3 regions of the Enterobacter sp. 6722112 genome follow, and region 1 is predicted to be linked to each of the others. Evidence: predicted binding sites of a transcription regulator. Region 1 holds the regulator's gene; each other region holds the start of a gene.
The links. The regulator PhoB, encoded in region 1, activates phosphate uptake and scavenging genes when phosphate is short. The targets are predictions, from matches to a motif close to CTGTCATAAAACTGNCNNAT.
Positions count from the first base shown of each region.

Region 1 (4,270 bases):
ATACCAAACACCATCGCACCGAGCGTATCCATTGTCAGATAGCCGTTCACGAAACCGTTTGAGAACGCCGCGTTCTGATAAGCGTCCATCGCGGAGCTGATGGGCCCCGCAGGCCAGACGATGGCCGCAACCGCCAGCACGATCAGCGCCACAATTTTCAGCGGAGCCAGGAAGTTACCCACGGTATCCAGCAGTTTGCCGGGATAGAGAGAAACCAGAATCACGATGGCGAAGTAAATGAGGCTGTAAATAAACAGCGGCATCGCGCCGTCACCGGTCAGCGGGGCGATACCCACTTCAAAGGAGACGGTCGCCGTACGCGGGGTCGCGAACAGCGGGCCAACGGCCAGATAGCAGACGGTTGCCAGCAGAACGCCAGCCACTTTGCCAATCGGGGTGCTGAGGCTGTCCACACCGCCACCGACTTTCGCCAGCGCGATAACGGTCAGTACCGGCAGGCCCACGGCAGTAAGCAGGAAGCCAAACGCAGCCGTCCAGACGTGTTCACCCGCCTGTAAGCCAACCATTGGAGGAAAAATGATGTTACCTGCGCCAACGAACAGCGCAAATGTCATAAAGCCCAGCGCGATAATGTCACGCGATTTCAAGTGATGGGTCATAAAACCTTACTGCCTGTGGATGTGGTGTTGAATACGTTGAGATTTTCGCCATCCCGCACGGGACGATACAGCGGAAAATTTGCTCAATTTCAGCGGGATATGCTCCCGTCCTGGCGTGGCGAAGAATAGTTTTTCGATTTACCACGCAAATACAGTCGGTCTGACAGTATATTGGGGGCAATTTAAACGCTTATAACGTTTAAAGGCAAGAAGGGATCGTAAAACCAGAACAATATGCCAGCATGAAAATTCAGACCAACATAATATGCCATGTATAAGAAAAACTCATGGCTAATCATGCGAACAAAAAAGCACCAGCCGTATAATATTCATCCGCGTTTCGCTTGACTGCAAAGCAAACGGGCCAGCAATCGCTGGCCCGTGGAAAGGTAGCCTGACACATCTGCCGTCAGGCGCTTTTTTTGGCAATTAATCGTTCCGGAATCACGAAGCTAAAGCGCGTGCCCTTACCCAGGGTGCTTTCAATATTGAGCCGGCTTTCGTGGTGGCTGACGGCATGCTTCACAATTGCCAGTCCCAGTCCGCTCCCGCCGGTCTGCCGCGAGCGCGCCTTATCCACCCGGTAGAATCGTTCGGTGAGACGCGGGAGGTGCTCGGGCCCAATCCCCGGCCCGTTGTCCTCGACGCTAAACTCAGCGCCCGCCGGGGTATGCTGCCAGCACACCGCGATATGCGTCCCTTTCGGGGTATGATTCACGGCGTTATAGACCAGGTTTGAGATAGCGCTTCGCAGCTCATCTTCACTGCCGAGCACTTTCAGCGTGTTATCAACGTCAAAACTCAGGGTGTGCTGATTATGACTCAGCGTTTGGGCTTCGCGCTCCACCACCCGCAACATCATCGGCACATCAATGATGTCGTTTAGCGCCAGCGACGGGGCAGCCTCAATCTTTGAAAGCGTCAGCAGCTGTTTGACCAGCCCTTCCATGCGGAACGTCTGCTCCCGCATGGTATGCAGTGCTTTCTCACGCGGCGCCCCCTCAAGCGTTTGCTCCTGCATCATCTCCAGGTAGCCCTGAAGCACCGTCAAGGGCGTACGCAGCTCGTGGCTGACGTTGGCAAAGAAGTTACGTCTCGCGCCCTCAAGCTGGTGCATCTGGGTAACGTCCCGCGCTACCATCAGCCACTGCCGATCGCTGTAGGGCATCACGCGGATTTCCAGATGGCGACCGTTATTGAGCTTCAGATTGTGCGGGCGCGAAAAATCCCGCTTTTTCAGATACAGCGTGAACTCGGGATAACGCAGAAGGTTCAGGATGTTCTGACCATTATCATCCGGCCAGCGCAGGCCCAGCAGCTGTTGCGCGAGGCCATTACACCAGAAGATTGTCCCTTCTTCTGTCGTCAGGATCACCGCGTCCGGCAGCGACTCCGCACCGCTACGAAAGCGTTTGATCAGGCTTCCCAGCTCACGACGGCGCTTTTTGTTACGCATCTGCATCTGGTGCAGGCCGTAGAGTAGCGGTTCCCAGCTCCCGCTTCCCGGCGGGGGTGTCATACTTCTGTCGACCCACAGCCACCAGGAGAGACGCAGTAAATTCCAGAAATGCCAGACGAGCAATCCCGTCACGGCCACCAGTAAAAACCACGGCAGATAGCCAAAGATAGCCCCCAGAATGAGGGCCGGAATACAGCATAAGATCAGTTCAAAGACGAGCCTTTTCCATGACAGACGTTCCAGCACGCGTCACACTCCTGTCATTGTTCAGAAACGGGTCGAGAAACGATAACCCGTGCCGCGGACCGTCTGTACCATGCGATCGTGGCCGCTCAGTTCCAGTGCTTTACGCAGGCGGCGAATATGGACGTCAACCGTTCGGTCTTCGACATAGACGTTAGTTCCCCAGACGTTATTCAGCAACTGTTCGCGGCTGTAAACGCGCTCCGGGTGGGTCATAAAGAAGTGCAGGAGTTTAAATTCGGTCGGTCCCATATCGAGGGGATTTTCACCGGTCATGACCCGGTGTGAGGTAGGATCCAGGCTCAGCCCCTGCATCTCAATCACCTCTTCCACCGCCATCGGTGAAATACGGCGCATCACGGCTTTGATACGCGCCACCAGCTCTTTCGGGGAGAACGGTTTAGTGATGTAATCGTCCGCGCCGGTTTCCAGACCGCGCACGCGATCCTCTTCCTCGCCGCGCGCCGTCAGCATTACCACCGGGATATCGCGGGTCATCGCCTCGCGTTTGATATGCTTGATAAACTGCAATCCGGAACCGCCAGGCAGCATCCAGTCCAGCAGGATCAGATCGGGCCAGGGTTCATTCAGCTGGTTCACCGCGCTGTCATAATCTTCCGCTTCAACCGGCTGGAAGCCATTTTGTTCAAGCACGAAGCACACCATTTCACGGATCGGAGCTTCATCTTCTACGACCAGAATACGTCTCGCCATACTTTGCCCTGTCTTATCGTATTTAAGTTACAAGTCTGTAATGCGGCGTCATTATGCGTCAGATTTATGACAGATTTATGAAAAACATTACCACTATAAATAGCAAACTGTTGTTTTATTACAGCGGTTATTTTCCGTTCCCCGAACGTTTATAATCCTGCTTTCTTATTATTGCCACGGATCTTTTATGCGCATACTTCACACCTCAGACTGGCACCTGGGTCAAAATTTTTACAGCAAAAGCCGCGCCGCGGAACATGAAGCGTTCCTGAACTGGCTGCTGGAGACGGCTCAGGCTCACGAGGTGGACGCGATTATTGTGGCGGGCGACATTTTTGATACCGGATCGCCGCCGAGCTATGCGCGTGAGCTGTACAACCGTTTTGTGGTCAACCTCCAGCAAACCGGTTGTCACCTGGTGATTGTCGCCGGAAACCATGACTCGGTGGCGACGCTGAATGAATCCCGCGATATTCTGGCGTTCCTCAATACCACCGTGGTGGCCAGCGCCGGACACGCGCCGCAGATCCTGAAAAAACGCGACGGCACGCCGGGCGCAGTGCTGTGCCCAATTCCGTTTTTACGCCCGCGCGATATCGTGCAAAGCCAGGCAGGTCTGTCCGGCAGCGAAAAACAGCAGCATCTGTTGCAGGCCATCACCCGCTATTATCACCAGCAACATACGGAAGCCTGCGCCCTGCGCGGCGATCAGGCCATTCCGATCATTGCCACCGGGCACCTCACCACCGTCGGAGCCAGTAAGAGTGATGCGGTGCGCGAGATCTATATCGGTACGCTGGACGCGTTTCCGGCGCAAAACTTCCCCCCCGCCGACTACATTGCCCTCGGGCATATTCACCGGGCGCAGATCATCGGCGGCTGCGAGCATATCCGCTACTGCGGCTCGCCCATTTCGCTCAGTTTTGACGAAACGGGCAAGGCCAAATCCGTGCATCTGGTGAGCTTCACCGGAGGCAAACTCAGCGCCGTTGAGACGCTTGAGGTGCCGGTCACCCAGCCGCTGGCGGTGCTGAAAGGCGATCTGGCCGCCATTACCGCTCAGCTTGAGCAGTGGCGCGGCGCAGCGCTTAATCCCCCCGTCTGGCTCGATATCGAAATCACCACCGACGACTACCTGTACGATATGCAGCGTAAAATACAGACGCTGACGGAAGACCTTCCCGTGGAGGTGCTGCTGGTACGCCGCAGCCGCGAGCAGCGCGAGAAAATACTG
Region 1 covers NZ_JBZWGR010000007.1:783,290-787,559, reverse strand. Annotated here, with positions in the region: gene brnQ (branched-chain amino acid transporter carrier protein BrnQ) at 1-620, opposite strand, end outside; gene phoR (phosphate regulon sensor histidine kinase PhoR) at 1,030-2,325, opposite strand; gene phoB (phosphate response regulator transcription factor PhoB) at 2,347-3,036, opposite strand; gene sbcD (exonuclease subunit SbcD) at 3,224-4,270, shown strand, end outside.

Region 2 (4,270 bases), 3.6 Mb from region 1:
CGGCTACACCGTAAAAACGCAGCTGTCACCCTATGATGAAAATCGTATCGCAATTGGCGACAGCGACTTTGCCTCTGGCAATGTTGAACTGGAAAAAAGCGTCCAGAATCTGGTTCCCACCCGTGGAGCGGTAGTAAAAGCGGAATTCGTTACGCATATCGGCTACCGCATCCTTTTCAACGTTCATCTCAGCAATGGCAAACCTGCGCCTTTTGGGGCAACGGGATCGGCAACGCTGGACACCGGAAGCGTTACGGGCATTGTCGGAGAAGAGGGCGAACTCTATCTCTCAGGCCTGCCGGAAAAGGGGCAATTTACGTTGACGCTTAACGACGGCGCAACCTGTCGGGCGGAATACACGCTTCAACAACAGCCTGACGCTGGACTGGTGCAGATGCCCGTCACGTGTCGATAAAGGATTAAAATGAAACTGCAATACGGTCTTTTAGCCTTACTGACCTGCGTCTTCTATGCGCATGCGGCCCCAACCGGCTACTGCGCGCCAGACAATGGCAAATATCATAACTACCTGAATTTTACAGAGCAGTTTTCCATTACGGACAATATAGCCGGAACGTCAACGCTTATTAATGTGAATAACAACAATACCTCGTTTAAAGGTACCTGCTACTGTCTGACCGGGCCGAATCAGAGTTACGATCATACCTATATCACCAGCGTCGTTAATCCAGCGCTGGTGCCTGCGGGAAGCAGGAACAATGTCGCCTATTTTAACCTGAATGATAACGTTGATATCGGCCTGCTTGTTTACATACTCGGTGTCGGTTATACGGCAGTGCCCTTTGATCATCTGCCTAATAAAACCGGTACTCCCTATCAATGTCACAGCGGCGTAAGTTCCGCCACCACGTTTTATAGCGGCGGCTCGGGGCAGATCTATTTGTACGTTAAAAAAGCCTTCACCGGGGTGATGACGATCCCGGCGACGGTGGTGGCGAATATCTATGCCACCATCGATCCGCGTACCGTCTCGAATGAGATTATTTCTGATGTGATTGTTCAGGGAACAGTGACGGTTCCTCAATCCTGTGAGATTGACGAGGGGCAGGCCATTGTTTTTGATTTCAATAAAATCCTGGCGTCAGAGTTTTCGTCGACGAAAGGGAAAGCGCTGACCGATCGCAAAATCACGCGTACCGTGAACATCAAATGCACCAATATGATGTTCTACGACAAGCTCGGCGCAACCCTGCATGCCTCAGCCGTGGCTTCTGATAATTCGATGATTGCGACGGACAACGAAGACGTAGGAATTAAGGTCTACGACAAATACAATCGGGAAGTGAATACGAATGGCGGCAACCTTGAAGCAGAAACGACTAAAATTCCCGACATCATGGGGGATACGCTGGGATCGCTGACATTTTCAAGCGCACCTGCCAGCGCAACGGGAGCGAGACCCAAACCAGGCCAGTTCAATGCAACGGCAACTCTGACGATTGAAATCGCACATTAAAATGACAACGGCTGTTTATGACAGCCGTTGTCATATCAGCTACGCTAAAACTGTTTCATTACAAAAAAGATGACAAAAATATGACCATGTCGTGAATTAATGGCTATATTTTTCAAGTGGTTACATCTGTCGCTGGCTTTGTCATAAAACTGTCATATTTCGTACATTTATCTGTCACCTGTTTGTCCTATTTTGCTCATCGTAGCCACTTAAACAATGATTTACGAAATCCTTGCAGGAGACATTATGAAAGTTATGCGTACCACTGTCGCAACTGTTGTCGCCGCGACCTTATCAATGAGCGCTTTCTCTGCCTTTGCAGCAGCAAGCCTGACTGGCGCTGGTGCAACCTTCCCTGCGCCGGTGTATGCCAAATGGGCGGATACCTACCAGAAAGAGACCGGTAACAAGGTCAACTATCAGGGTATCGGCTCCTCCGGTGGCGTAAAACAAATTACCGCGAATACCGTTGATTTCGGCGCATCCGACGCTCCGCTGTCTGATGAGAAACTGAATCAGGAAGGCCTGTTCCAGTTCCCGACCGTGATCGGCGGCGTTGTGCTGGCTGTTAACATCCCTGGCCTGAAATCAGGCGAGCTGGTGCTGGACGGCAAAACCCTGGGTGACATCTACCTGGGCAAAATCAAAAAATGGGATGACGAAGCCATCACTAAGCTGAACCCGGGCGTTAAGCTGCCTTCGCAGAATATCGCGGTGGTTCGTCGTGCTGACGGCTCTGGTACCTCTTTCGTGTTCACCAGCTACCTGGCGAAAGTGAACGAAGAGTGGAAATCTAAAGTCGGTTCCGGCTCTACCGTTAACTGGCCAACCGGTCTGGGCGGTAAAGGCAACGACGGTATCGCAGCCTTCGTACAGCGTCTGCCAGGCTCCATCGGTTACGTAGAATACGCTTACGCTAAGCAGAACAACCTGGCTTACACCAAACTGGTTTCTGCCGACGGCAAACCGGTTAGCCCGACCGAAGAGAACTTCGCCAACGCCGCGAAAGGCGCTGACTGGAGCAAATCCTTCGCGCAGGACCTGACCAACCAGAAAGGCGACGATGCATGGCCTATCACGTCTACCACCTTCATTCTGGTCCACAAAGAGCAGAAGAAGCCTGAGCAGGGTGCTGAAGTGCTGAAGTTCTTCGACTGGGCATATAAAAATGGCGGCAAACAGGCTAACGATCTGGATTACGCCAGCCTGCCAGACAGCGTGGTTGAGCAGATCCGTGCTGCATGGAAAACCAACGTGAAAGACAGCAGCGGTAAAGCGCTGTATTAACAGGATATATTTAACGAAGATGGCGGGTGGCGCTGCGCTTACCCGCCCTACGGTTTACTCTGTAGGCCCGGTAAGCGTCAGCGCCGCCGGGCATATTCGTAAAAACGTCTCAAACAGAAGAGTAATTTATGGCTGCAACCAAGCCTGCATTTAACCCTCCGGGTAAAAAAGGTGACATGATTTTCAGCGCGCTGGTGAAACTGGCTGCGCTGATTGTGCTATTGCTGCTGGGCGGCATTATCGTGTCCCTGATTTTCTCCTCCTGGCCGAGCATTCAAAAATTTGGTTTCGCCTTCCTGTGGACCAAAGAGTGGGATGCGCCGAACGATATTTATGGTGCGCTGGTGCCGATTTACGGCACGCTGGTGACCTCTTTTATCGCCCTGCTGATTGCGGTTCCGGTGAGCTTTGGTATTGCCCTGTTCCTGACGGAACTGGCGCCAGGCTGGCTGCGACGTCCGCTGGGTATCGCCATTGAACTGCTGGCGGCCATCCCAAGTATCGTTTACGGCATGTGGGGCCTGTTTATCTTCGCGCCGCTGTTTGCGACGTACTTCCAGGAGCCGGTCGGTAACGTTCTCTCTGCCATTCCGTTTGTGGGGGCGCTGTTCTCCGGCCCGGCATTCGGTATCGGCATTCTGGCGGCAGGTGTGATCCTCGCCATCATGATTATTCCGTACATTGCGGCGGTCATGCGCGATGTCTTCGAACAAACCCCGGTGATGATGAAAGAGTCCGCCTACGGCATCGGCTGCACCACCTGGGAAGTTATCTGGCGCATCGTCCTTCCGTTCACCAAAAACGGGGTGATTGGCGGCATTATGCTGGGCTTAGGCCGCGCGCTGGGTGAAACCATGGCGGTCACCTTTATCATCGGCAACACCTACCAGCTCGACAGCGCCTCGCTTTATATGCCGGGGAACAGTATTACCTCTGCGCTGGCGAACGAATTTGCCGAAGCGGAATCCGGGCTGCACGTCGCCGCGCTGATGGAACTGGGCCTGATCCTGTTTGTTATCACCTTTATTGTGCTGGCTATCTCCAAGCTGATGATTATGCGTCTGGCTAAAAACGAGGGGGCACGCTAATGGCGACTCTCGACATGCAAAACACCGCTCAGCTTGCGGAATCCCGTCGCAAAATGCAGTCAAAGCGCCGGATTAAAAACCGCATTGCGTTGACGCTTTCCATGGCGACGATGGCGTTCGGCCTGTTCTGGCTGATCTGGATCCTGATGTCCACCATCACCCGGGGTATTGATGGAATGTCCCTGGCGCTGTTCACCGAGATGACGCCGCCGCCGAACACGGCGGGTGGTGGTCTGGCAAACGCCCTGGCGGGCAGCGGCCTGCTGATCCTGTGGGCGACCGTTTTCGGTACGCCGTTGGGCATCATGGCGGGTATCTATCTGGCGGAATATGGCCGCAAGTCCTGGATCGCTGAAGTCATCCGCTTCATTAACGACATTCTGCTTTCTGCCCCGTCGATTGTCGTGGGTCTGTTTGT
Region 2 covers NZ_JBZWGR010000007.1:4,360,273-4,364,542, forward strand. Annotated here, with positions in the region: gene AC4OVU_RS22300 (fimbria/pilus outer membrane usher protein) at 1-415, shown strand, start outside; gene AC4OVU_RS22305 (fimbrial protein) at 425-1,477, shown strand; gene pstS (phosphate ABC transporter substrate-binding protein PstS) at 1,724-2,764, shown strand; gene pstC (phosphate ABC transporter permease PstC) at 2,893-3,852, shown strand; gene pstA (phosphate ABC transporter permease PstA) at 3,852-4,270, shown strand, end outside.
Region 2: pstS (phosphate ABC transporter substrate-binding protein PstS) is a predicted target of PhoB. The motif match lies at 1,616-1,635, and genes of this name have one in related genera.

Region 3 (4,270 bases), 160 kb from region 1:
GGCGTCTGGCCAGTTGGAAACAGCGCGCGGATTGGCCGGGTCGGTAATATCATCCCCGCCCTCCCCCGGATGCTGAATGTTGATAAACAGCGTGCGGTTGTCCGGCGTAAACGCAATGCCGGTGATTTCACATCCGCGCGGCCCGGTCAGAAAACGGCGATACTCGTTGGTGCCCGGAATGGTGGCGACCATCTGGTTATTGCCCATCCCCTCGTACGCTTTCTTATTGATGGTGCTGGAGGAGACGTCGGTCTGGATCCACAGGACGCCCTGGTGATCGAACGACAACCCATCCGGGCTGCCGAATGCCGCGCCCTGCATGGAGCCTTTGGCCTTCGGATCGTCGCCGTCGGTACGCCCGGCCATAACCAGAATATCCCACTTAAAGCGTGCGGCGGCAGGATCGGCACCCTCTTCGTGCCAGTGCATGATGTGACCAAATACGTTGTTGGCGCGCGGGTTAGCGGCATCGACCGGTGCCTTCCCCTCTTTACCGCGATCGCTGTTGTTGGTGAGCGTACAGTAGACGCTGCCGCTGGCGTGCGGATCGACGGCAATCCACTCGGGACGATCCATTTTCGTTGCCCCCACCGCGTCGGCCGCCAGGCGGGTTTTGATCAGCAGATCGCCCTGGCTTTCAAACCCGTTGCTTTTATCCAGGCCATTTTGCCCGAAGATCAGCGGCAGCCAGTCGCCGCTTCCGTCCTGGTTGAACCTGGCGACGTACAGCGTGCCGGACGTCAGCAGCTGCATATTGGCTTCCCGGTTCGCGGGATCGTATTTTTTGTCGGAGACAAACTTATAGATGTACTCAAACTTCTGGTCGTCGCCCATGTAGACCACCACGCGATTATCGGCGGCGAGCGTGACGGCGGCCCCCTCATGCTTGAAGCGGCCCAGCGCGGTGTGCTTGCGCGGCGTGGAGGTCGGGTTGTAGGGATCGATCTCCACCACCCAGCCGAAACGGTTGGGTTCGTTAGGGGTTTTATCGACGCTGAACCGCTCATCCACCTCGTTCCAGCGATAGGACTCATCGCTGTCGCTAATGCCGTAGCGTTTTTCCAGCGGATTGAGATCGGCTTTTTTCACAAAAATGTCCGACCAGTTCTCCTCGCAGGTGAGATAGGTGCCCCAAGGCGTGTGGCCGTTGGCGCAGTTCTGCATGGTGCCCAGAACGCGTTCCCCCTGCGGATCGGCGGCGGTTTTCATTAAATCCTGATGCCGCGCCGGGCCGGTAAGCTGCATCGGCGTATTGACGGTAATACGCCGGGCGAAGGAAGACGGACGCACCACCTCCCAGCCGCTGCCCGTTTTTTTCACTTCCACCACCGACACGCCCATCGCGTTCTGCCCCTTGCGGGCTTTATCGAGGCTCCAGTTCGCCGTACCGTCGGTAAACAGCATCCCGTTATCGATGTATTCATGGTTCAGCGCCAGCAGGCCATGTTCCGGGTTTTGCGCCCCCTGCGGCAGGCTAAACCACGCCATGCCGTCGTGGTGCATGCCCGCCTGCACAGCCTGTTCGTCTGTGGTATTGCTGGCGTCCGGCTTAAATGCCGGCATGTTGTCTTTGATCCCCGTCGGATCACCCCAGCGATAGAACGGGCGGGCAATATAGCCTTCTGGCACCCTGACCGTGTCTTCCGTGGAGACGTCGATGCTGGTAAAGCCCAGGGAAACTGCTTTTGCCAGCGCAGAAGGCTTCGATACCGCGGCAATGGCATTTTCGGGTGTGATCAGATACGGGAATGATACGGCGGCCCCCGCTACGGCCCCCATCTGGAGAAAACGGCGGCGGGAGAGAAACACCTCTGCCACCTCGGAGAATACCGGGTTAGCGCTGCGGTTACTGATATCGTCGCGATGTTCTTTTTTAAATACGGATTTGAGGGGTCTGCCCATAGCGGCTTCCTGTCATTGGCCAAGAGGTAAGGATGTGGCGACCAGTGTAAGAAGCTTTTATTACAATTTTATAACACGACAACGAAGGGATTGGGGCGTCCCTGCCCCGGATAACGAGGTGGAACGCTTAGAACTCGTAGCCAACCGAGACCTTAAAGGTACGCGGCTCGCCCTGAGTGATGTAAGTACCGGAATCGTCCACGCTTGACCAGTAGTTCTCGTTGGTCACGTTGTCGATGCCAGCCCGCACGGTCATCTGGTTTTCATTGTGGTTCACCGCGAAGCGATAGCGCATACCCAGATCCAGCGTGGTGTAGCTGTCCAGCTTTTTGGTGTTCGCAAGATCGGCATACTGCGTGCCGGAGTGGTTAACGCGCGCGGTCGCCGTCAGGCCTTCAATCGGCTTGATGTCGTACTCTGCGCCCAGCACGGCGTAGAAGCTCGGAATACCGATCGCATCGTTGCCCTGATTGACGCCGTTTTTGGTTTTGGTCAGCTCGGCCTGCAACCAGGTGGCGCTGGCATTCAGGCGCATCCCGAGCATGGGCTCGCCGAAGACGTTCAGCTCCACGCCGCGGTTACGCTGTTCTGCATCCAGGCCGTAGTGACCGCTGTCGTCAAGGATCGCCGACGGCATTTTGATCTCAAACAGCGCCAGGGAGCCGCCCACGCGGCCAAAGTCCGCCTTTACGCCCACTTCGTTCTGCTTAGAGTGCACGATACCGGTGCTCTGGCCGTAGTTAGTAGCAGTGTTCGGCGCAGTTTCACCGGGCTGTAACGCCTCGGTGTGGTTGGCGTAGAGGGAAATTTCCTCCCACGGTTTATAGACTACGCCGTAGGTTGGCATCCAGCGGCTGCCGTCGAAACCGTCCGCGTCGTTTTCCGCGCCGGTGATTTTGTTGTACCCACGGATGACAACTTTCTGATGACGTGCGCCTGCGGTGAACAGCAGCCTGTCATCCAGCACGCCCAGGGTATCACTCAGCAGCCAGCCCTGCGTGCGGGTGCGCCCGCTGGTCAGCGGATCGCTGTATTTGCCGCCTAAGCCGCTGAAGTTGCTGCTGTCCGGCATAGCCACGCCGGTGTTGTGGTAGATATTGGTGGTTGGGTTATCCGCCGCAGCCGACATCTTCCACGCGATTTTTTCGTTTTTGGTCATCGCCGAATACCCGACGTTCACCTTATGCGAGACGAAGCCGGTAGTGAAGTTACCGCGAATGCCCGCCATGCCGCTGACGGAATCGCTGATGCGGTTGGTATCAAGGCGGCTGACCGTCGCATTACCGCTCTTATCGAGGAGCTTCGGCGCGCTGTAGATCCCTTCTTCGTGCGCGTGCTGCGCGCCGAGACCGGTATACGCCGTCCAGCTATCGGTGATGTCATACTCGCTGCGCCACATCCCGAACTCGTTTTCGATATCGCTGTAGGCCCACTTCTGCGAGAAGTTGCGATCGTTCTTCGGCGGTTCAGGCACAAAGTCCACCGCCGAGATGTTGACGCTGGTCGGGCTGCCGTGGAAGGTTTTTTTCTGGTAGCCCAGGTCCAGCGAGGTGCGGAAGCGGTCGCCTCTGTAATCCAGTCCGGTGGAGAGCAGCGTGGTGCGGCGGCGGTCGTTCGGCACGCCGGTTTCGCCTTCGCGATGCACGAGGTTCACGCGCGCGCCAAACTGGTCGTTATCACCAAAGCGACGACCCGCATCCAGCGTGGTGCCAATCTGGGAATTCGAGGTGTAGTCGACGCCCACTTTCGCCTGCGGGGTGTCGCCCGCGTGTTTCGGCTCAAGGTTGATCATCCCGCCCACGCCGGAGCTTGCGGCGCCGTTCATCAGCGAGTTGGCGCCTTTGAAGATCTCGATGCGGTCAACCATCTGGGCATCCACCACCTGACGCGGCAGCACGCCGGACAATCCGCCAAAGGTCATATCGTCGCCGTCAAACTTCAGGCCGCGAATGCGGAAGGTTTCCGCGCTGTTGCCGTACCCCTGAACGAACTGCACGCCCGCGTCGTTAGCGACCACGTCAGCAATGGTTTTCGCCTGCTGATCTTCCACCAGCTTCGAGGTGTAGCTGATGATGTTGAACGGCACGTCCATGGCGTTCTGCTGACCGAGCATCCCCATTCGTCCGCCGTTCGCCACCTGCCCGTCAAGGAAGGCGGGCACCAGCTGGTCGCCGCCGGGTTTGAAATCACTCCCCGCGGTGGACTGGACGACAATGGTGTCCTCTTTTTTCTCATCCGCCGCAAAAGCGGAGTGGGTTACCGCGCCGATGGCAATCGCCAGCAGTGTTTTGTGCATTGTGGTGTTGTTCATAATGAGCTCTTAACGTGCGCGCAAAAATGACCCGTTGTCGGGCCTTAAATGTTATTA
Region 3 covers NZ_JBZWGR010000007.1:940,237-944,506, reverse strand. Annotated here, with positions in the region: gene AC4OVU_RS06000 (PhoX family protein) at 1-1,902, opposite strand, end outside; gene AC4OVU_RS05995 (TonB-dependent receptor) at 2,030-4,213, opposite strand.
Region 3: AC4OVU_RS06000 (PhoX family protein) is a predicted target of PhoB. The motif match lies at 1,960-1,979, and genes of this name have one in related genera.